2 regions of the Pseudomonas sp. GW821-FHT01E10 genome follow, and region 2 is predicted to be linked to the other one. Evidence: predicted binding sites of a transcription regulator. Region 2 holds the regulator's gene; the other holds the start of a gene.
The links. Region 2 encodes sigma-54, which starts transcription at its own class of promoters, with help from an activator protein. Its sites were predicted from a motif close to ANTGGCATNNANNTTGCTNT; they were not measured.
Positions count from the first base shown of each region.

Region 1: a site for sigma-54 is predicted at 1,537-1,556, ahead of AC07V0_RS16165 (flagellar basal body rod protein FlgF). Genes of this name have one in related genera too.

Region 1 is NZ_JBWKWT010000008.1:72,099-76,021, forward strand. Features, by position in the region: gene AC07V0_RS16160 (sigma-54-dependent phenylalanine hydroxylase transcriptional regulator PhhR) at 1-1,256, shown strand, start outside; gene AC07V0_RS16165 (flagellar basal body rod protein FlgF) at 1,611-2,351, shown strand; gene flgG (flagellar basal-body rod protein FlgG) at 2,397-3,182, shown strand; gene flgH (flagellar basal body L-ring protein FlgH) at 3,235-3,923, shown strand, end outside.
Region 2 is NZ_JBWKWT010000003.1:24,419-28,341, reverse strand. Features, by position in the region: gene lptB (LPS export ABC transporter ATP-binding protein) at 1-644, shown strand, start outside; gene AC07V0_RS06590 (RNA polymerase factor sigma-54) at 829-2,322, shown strand; gene hpf (ribosome hibernation-promoting factor, HPF/YfiA family) at 2,397-2,705, shown strand; gene ptsN (PTS IIA-like nitrogen regulatory protein PtsN) at 2,718-3,182, shown strand; gene rapZ (RNase adapter RapZ) at 3,185-3,923, shown strand, end outside.

The DNA.
Region 1 (3,923 bases), on a different contig from region 2:
GTTCCATCGTCGCGGCCAACCGTGCGGCGGCGCAATTGCTCGGGGTGCGGGTGGATGAGGTGCCGGGGATTCCGCTGTCGCGGTACGCCGAAGACTTCGACTTGCCGGAACTGGTGCGCGCCAACAAGTCGCGGATCAACGGCTTGCGGGTGAAGGTCAAGGGTGACGTGTTTCTCGCCGACATCGCGCCGCTGCAATCGGAGCATGACGAAAGCGAGGCCATGGCCGGTGCGGTGTTGACGCTGCACCGGGCGGACCGGGTGGGCGAGCGCATCTATAACGTGCGCAAACAGGAGTTGCGCGGCTTCGACAGCATTTTCCAAAGCTCGAAAGTGATGGCGGCGGTGGTTCGCGAAGCGCGGCGCATGGCACCGCTGGATGCGCCGCTATTGATCGAAGGCGAAACCGGCACCGGCAAAGAGTTGTTGGCGCGGGCCTGTCACCTGGCGAGCCCGCGCGGGCAATCACCGCTGATGGCGCTCAACTGCGCCGGCCTGCCAGAGTCCATGGCCGAGACCGAATTGTTCGGCTACGGCCCCGGCGCCTTCGAAGGGGCGCGGGCCGAAGGCAAGCTCGGGCTCCTGGAGCTGACGGCGGGCGGTACGTTGTTTCTCGATGGCGTCGGCGAAATGAGCCCGCGCTTGCAGGTGAAATTACTGCGCTTTCTGCAGGACGGTTGCTTCCGTCGTGTCGGCAGCGATGAAGAGGTCTATCTGGATGTGCGGGTGATCTGCGCGACTCAGGTGGACTTGTCCGAGCTGTGTGCTCGCGGTGAATTTCGCCAGGACTTGTACCACCGCTTGAACGTGCTCTCGTTGCACATCCCGCCACTGCGCGAATGCCTCGACGGACTGGCGCCGCTGGTGGAGCACTTCCTCGATCAGGCCAGCCGACAGATCGGTTGCCCACTGCCGAAGCTGGCGCCGGCGGCGATGGAACGACTCAGTCACTATCACTGGCCGGGTAACGTGCGGCAGTTGGAGAACGTGCTGTTTCAGGCGGTCTCCCTGTGCGAAGGCGGCACCGTCAAAGCCGAGCACATTCGTCTGCCGGACTACGGCGTGCGTCAGCCGCTTGGCGACTTCTCCCTCGAGGGTGGGCTGGACGAGATTGTCGGGCGCTTCGAGAAAGCCGTGCTGGAGCGCTTGTATTCCGAGTATCCGAGCAGTCGGCAACTGGGCAAGCGACTGGGGGTTTCCCATACCACCATTGCCAATAAGTTGCGCGAGTATGAGGTCGGCAAGGAGCCGGGCTAAGCGGCTTTTGTGGCGAGGGAGCTTGCTCCCGCTGGGCTGCGCAGCAGCCCAAAAAATGACAACCGAATTATTGCAGGCAGATCGCGCAGGTAGGTTTTGCGGCCGCTTCGCGCCCGAGCGGGAGCAAGCTCCCTCGCCACAGGGGAACGATCAGCGTCCAGGCTGATCCTTGCCTCTTGGCGGCATGACACCGCCGGTTTTTCGTCTTCGATACATTCCTTCAATCCCCTCTAAATCCCTCAAGTCCTTTGTTTGCCGGGCCCGGCGCCGCCAGAAAAAAGTTGGTCTGCAAATTGCTTATGGCTCAGCAGTACAGCGGTGGGCGGCAAACGTCCGGCATGCAGAGGAAAGAGTGTGGACAAGTACCTTTATGTGGCAATGACCGGCGCCAGCCAGAATGCACTGGCGCAGAAGGCTCATGCCAACAACCTGGCGAACATCTCTACCAATGGTTTTCAGAAGGACCTGGAGCAGGCCCGTTCGATGCCGGTGTTTGGTGACAGCTTTCCGGCGCGTGCGTTTGCCATGAGCGAACGTCCGGCCACCGACTTCTCCCCGGGCGCCCTGGTGGAAACCGGCCGTGACCTCGATGTCGCGGTGCAAGGCAACGGCTGGATCGCCGTGCAGAGCCCCGATGGCGGTGAGAGCTACGTGCGCACCGGCAGCCTGAACGTTGATGCGCTGGGCGTGTTGCGCGCCGGCAACGGCATGCCGGTGATGGGCAATGGCGGTCTGATTGCCGTGCCGCCTGAGCAGCAGATCGAAGTCGGCGAAGATGGCACCGTCAGTATCCGTGCGATGGGCGAAGGCCCGCGTGTGACGGCCGAAGTCGACCGCATCAAGCTGGTCAACCCGGACTTCAAGAACATGACCAAAGGCCTGGACGGTTCGATCCACACCAAGGACGGCAAGCCGGCGCAAGCCGATGCCGGCGTCAAGCTGGTGTCCGGATTCCTCGAGTCGAGCAACGTCAATGCCGTGGAAGAAATGACTTCGGTACTGGCGCTGGCCAAGCAGTTCGAGCTGCACATCAAGATGATGAACACCGCCAAAGACGATGACCAGGCCATGGCTCGGGTCTTGCAGATCAGCTAATTATCAGAACGTCGCGCCGTAAAACAGGCGCACGAGGAGAAACGAATGCTTCCGGCTCTATGGGTTGCCAAAACAGGTCTGTCCGCCCAGGACACCAACCTCACCACCATTTCCAACAACCTGGCGAACGTATCGACCACGGGTTTCAAACGTGACCGCGCCGAGTTCCAGGACTTGCTGTATCAGATCAAGCGCCAGCCAGGCGCCCAGTCGACCCAGGACAGCGAACTGCCGTCGGGTCTGCAAGTGGGTACCGGTGTGCGCATCGTCGGCACCCAGAAAAACTTCACCGCCGGCAGCCTGCAAACCACCGAGCAGCCATTGGACATGGCCATCGACGGCCGCGGTTTCTTCCAGATCCTGCAGCCCGATGGCACCACGTCCTACACCCGTGACGGTACCTTCCACCTGGATTCCAACGGCCAGATCGTCAACGCCAGCGGCTTCGCCCTGGAGCCGGCCATTGTCATTCCGAACAATGCCCAGACGTTCACCGTTGGCCGTGACGGCACCGTGTCCATCACTGTTGCCGGCAGCCCGGCCGCCCAGGTGATCGGCAACCTGCAAACCGCCGACTTCATCAACCCGGCCGGTCTGCAAGCGGTGGGTAACAACCTGTTCCTGGAAACCGCTGCCAGTGGCGCGCCGCAAGTCGGCACCCCGGGCCTGGCCGGTTTCGGCACCACGCTGCAGAACACCCTGGAAACGTCCAACGTCAGCACCGTTGAAGAAATGGTCAACATGATCACCACTCAGCGCGCCTACGAGATGAACTCCAAAGTGATCTCCACCGCCGACCAGATGCTCTCGTTCGTAACGCAGAATCTGTAATCAAGTCTATGAGGCGGCCATGAGGTCGCCTGCAACACCGTGAGGTAGGGTCATGAATCGCTTCGTATCTGTTCTGGCACTGAGTGGGGTCGCCGCGCTGGCGGGGTGCGTCGGTCCGACGCCAAAGCCCAATGACCCTTACTACGCCCCGGTGTTGCCGCGCACGCCGCTGCCGGCTGCCGCCAATAACGGCTCGATCTACCAGGCCGGTTTCGAACAGAACCTGTACAGCGACCGCAAGGCATTCCGGGTCGGTGACATCATCACCATCACCCTGAACGAGCGCACCCAGGCGAGCAAGAACGCCAATTCCCAGGTCGACAAGACCAGCAAGACCAGCATTGGTCTTTCCTCATTGTTCGGCACTAAGCCCAGCGTAAATAACCCGCTCGACAGCGGCGACCTGAGTCTGGATGCCAGCTACAGCGGCGACCGCGCGACCAAGGGTGACAGCAAGGCCGGGCAGGGCAACAGCCTCACCGGCTCGATCACCGTGACCGTCGCCGACGTGTTGCCCAACGGTATCATCGCCGTACGCGGCGAGAAGTGGATGACCCTCAATACCGGTGATGAACTGGTGCGGATTGCAGGGCTTGTTCGCGCCGATGACATCGCGACTGACAACACCGTTTCGTCGACCCGTATCGCCGATGCGCGCATCACCTATTCGGGCACCGGTTCGTTTGCCGATGCGAGTCAGCCAGGCTGGTTCGACCGTTTCTTCCTCAGCCCGCTGTTCCC
Region 2 (3,923 bases):
GCGGCCAGATCGTCGGCCTGCTTGGCCCCAACGGCGCCGGCAAAACCACCTGTTTTTACATGATCGTGGGTCTGGTACAGGCCGATCAGGGTCGCGTACTGATCGATGACCTGGACGTCAGCCACCAGCCGATGCACGGTCGCGCGAAGGCCGGTATCGGCTATCTTCCGCAAGAAGCGTCGATCTTCCGCAAGCTGTCGGTGACCGACAATATCATGGCCATCCTCGAGACCCGCAAGGAGCTCGACAAGGCCGGTCGCCGCAAAGAGCTGGAAAGCCTGCTGCAGGAATTTCACATCCACCACATTCGTGACAGCCTTGGCATGAGCCTGTCCGGTGGTGAACGCCGTCGGGTGGAAATCGCCCGGGCACTGGCCACCAACCCGAAATTCATCCTCCTCGACGAACCCTTCGCCGGCGTGGACCCGATCTCGGTGGGCGACATCAAGCAGATCATCCACCACCTCAAGGCCAAAGGCATTGGCGTGCTGATCACTGACCACAACGTCCGTGAAACCCTGGACATCTGCGAAACCGCCTACATCGTCAACGATGGCCAGCTGATCGCTGAAGGCGACTCCGCCACCATCCTGGCCAACGAACTGGTCAAGGAAGTGTATCTGGGCCATGAGTTCCGCCTGTAAGCGCTGAGGTGCCTGGCCAGTCGCCTTGGTGCTCATATCAATAAAAAATCAATAGTTTTTTATTGTTACAGCGCTCTAGGCAAACACTTCAGTTTCAGGCATATAATTTGCTTATGTTTGGCGCTTCGGCGCCCTGTAGTGGATGGCGCATGTGCGCCGGCGAATAAGGTGTTAAGCCCCTGCCATGAAACCATCGCTAGTCTTGAGAATGGGCCAGCAGCTGACGATGACACCGCAGCTGCAACAGGCCATCCGCCTGCTCCAATTGTCGACCCTGGACCTGCAACAGGAAATCCAGGAGGCCCTGGAGTCCAATCCGATGCTCGAACGCCAGGAAGAAGGCGACGACTTCGATAACGCAGACCCCTTGGCCGACAAAGCCGAACAGCAACCCAACACCGACATTCAGGAACCCTCCTACCAGGAAACCGCCCCGACGGTGGATAACCTTGAGGAAGGCGACTGGAACGAGCGCATTCCCAACGAATTGCCTGTCGATACCGCCTGGGAAGACGTCTACCAGACCAGCGCCAGCAGCCTGCCGAGCAACGATGACGACGAGTGGGATTTCACCACCCGTACTTCGGCCGGTGAAAGCCTGCAAAGCCATTTGCTCTGGCAACTGAACCTGGCACCGATGTCCGACACCGATCGCCTGATCGCCGTGACCCTGATCGACTGCATCAACAATCAGGGCTATCTGGACGAAACCCTCGAGGAAATCCTCGAGGCCTTCGATCCGGAACTGGACATCGAACTGGACGAAATCGAAGCCGTCCTGCACCGCATCCAGCAATTCGAGCCCGCCGGTATCGGCGCCCGCAACCTCGGTGAATGCCTGCTGCTGCAACTGCGCCAACTGCCCGCCAAGACCCCTTGGCTGACCGAGGCCAAGCGCCTGGTCACCGATTACATCGACCTGCTCGGCAGCCGCGACTACAGCCAGCTGATGCGCCGTATGAAGCTCAAGGAAGATGAACTGCGCCAGGTGATCGAACTGGTCCAGAGCCTCAACCCGCGCCCGGGGTCGCAAATCGAGTCCACCGAAGCCGAATACGTCGTTCCCGACGTGATCGTGCGCAAGGACAACGAGCGCTGGCTGGTGGAACTGAACCAGGAGTCGGTGCCGCGCCTGCGGGTCAACGCCCAATACGCCGGCTTCGTACGCCGCGCCGATACCAGCGCTGACAACACCTTCATGCGTAATCAGTTGCAGGAGGCTCGCTGGTTCATCAAGAGCCTGCAAAGCCGCAACGAAACCCTGATGAAAGTGGCCACCCAGATCGTCGAGCATCAACGCGGCTTCCTGGAGTACGGCGACGAGGCCATGAAACCGCTGGTGCTGCATGACATCGCCGAAGCGGTGGGCATGCACGAATCGACGATTTCACGGGTGACCACGCAAAAATTCATGCATACCCCACGGGGCATCTATGAACTGAAATACTTTTTTTCCAGCCACGTCAGTACCTCCGAAGGCGGTGAATGCTCGTCTACGGCGATCCGCGCGATCATCAAAAAACTGGTTGCCGCGGAAAATCAGAAAAAGCCGTTGAGTGACAGCAAGATCGCTGGTTTACTGGAGGCACAAGGCATTCAGGTGGCTCGCCGCACCGTCGCCAAGTACCGCGAATCCCTAGGAATCGCGCCTTCGAGCGAACGCAAGCGGTTGATGTAGAGCCACGCCACAGCGTTCCAGTGGTAGATCATCGGATCTACCGCTTTATGCACTGGCAACGAAGGAGAAGCTGTATGCAAGTCAACATCAGTGGACACCAACTGGAAGTGACCGAACCTCTTCGCACCTACATCGGCGAAAAACTCGAACGATTAGAGAGGCATTTCGACAAGATCACCAACGTGCAGGTCACGATGACGGTCGAGAAGCTCAAGCAGAAAATCGAAGCCACGCTGCATATTCCCGGCAATGAGGTGGTCGCTAACGCGGAACATACCGATATGTACGCAGCGATCGACGCACTGACCGACAAGCTGGATAAACAACTCAAAAAGCATAAGGAAAAGACCCAGAGCCTCCTCCAGGGCGCGACCGGTCGTTAACACTCCCAACCCATGATCCGACTTGAAAGCATCCTGACCCCCGGCCGTTCCCTGGTGAACGTGCCGGGCGGCAGTAAAAAGAAAGCCCTCGAGCAAATTGCCAACCTCATCCATCGCGAAGTGCCGGATCTGGCCATGCAGGATGTCTTCGAGAGTCTGGTCGCCCGTGAAAAACTCGGTTCCACCGGCTTTGGCAACGGTATCGCCATCCCCCACTGCCGTCTCAAGGGCTGCGGATCGCCCATCAGTGCCTTGATGCACCTGGATGCACCCATCGATTTCGACGCCATCGACGGCGCTCCGGTTGACCTGCTGTTTGTACTGCTGGTCCCCGAAGCCGCCACCGATGCGCACCTGGAGTTGCTGCGCCAGATCGCCAGCATGCTTGATCGCAAGGAAGTGCGTGAAAAACTGCGCAGCGCCCCGAGCAACGAAGCCTTGTATCAGGTTGTCCTGGACGAGCAAAACGGTCACTAATCATGCGCCTGATCATCGTCAGCGGCCGCTCCGGCTCAGGTAAAAGCACTGCCCTCGATGTTCTCGAGGACAACGGCTACTACTGCATCGACAACCTGCCGGCCGGTCTGTTGCCGGAACTGGCCGAACGCGCACTGATTCACACCGAACTGGCACAACCTCTGGTGGCCGTGTCCATCGATGCACGCAACTTGCCGAGCCACCTGTCACGGTTTCCCGAATTGCTGGAAGAAGTCCGCAGCCGGCATATCCAGTGCGATGTGCTGTATCTGGACGCCGATGAAGAGACCCTGCTCAAACGATTTTCGGAAACCCGCCGCCGTCACCCGCTGAGCAGTGCCAATCGCTCGCTGGCGGAGGCGATAGAGGACGAAACCAATCTGCTGGGGCCGATCGCCGACCTGGCCGACCTCAAGGTCAACACCACCAATCTGAACCTGTATCAGCTGCGCGATACCATCAAGCTGCGCCTGCTGAATCAGCCGGAGCCCGGTACTGCGTTTCTGGTGGAGTCTTTCGGGTTCAAGCGTGGCATGCCGGTGGACGCCGATCTGGTGTTCGACGTGCGCTGCCTGCCTAACCCTTACTGGAAACCGGAGCTGCGGGCACAGTCCGGGCTCGATCAACCGGTGGCCGACTACCTGGCGGCGCAGCCGGATGTCGAGGAAATGTTCCAGGACATTTCCTCCTACCTGCTCAAGTGGCTGCCCCGCTTTGCCGCCAGCAACCGCGCCTATGTCA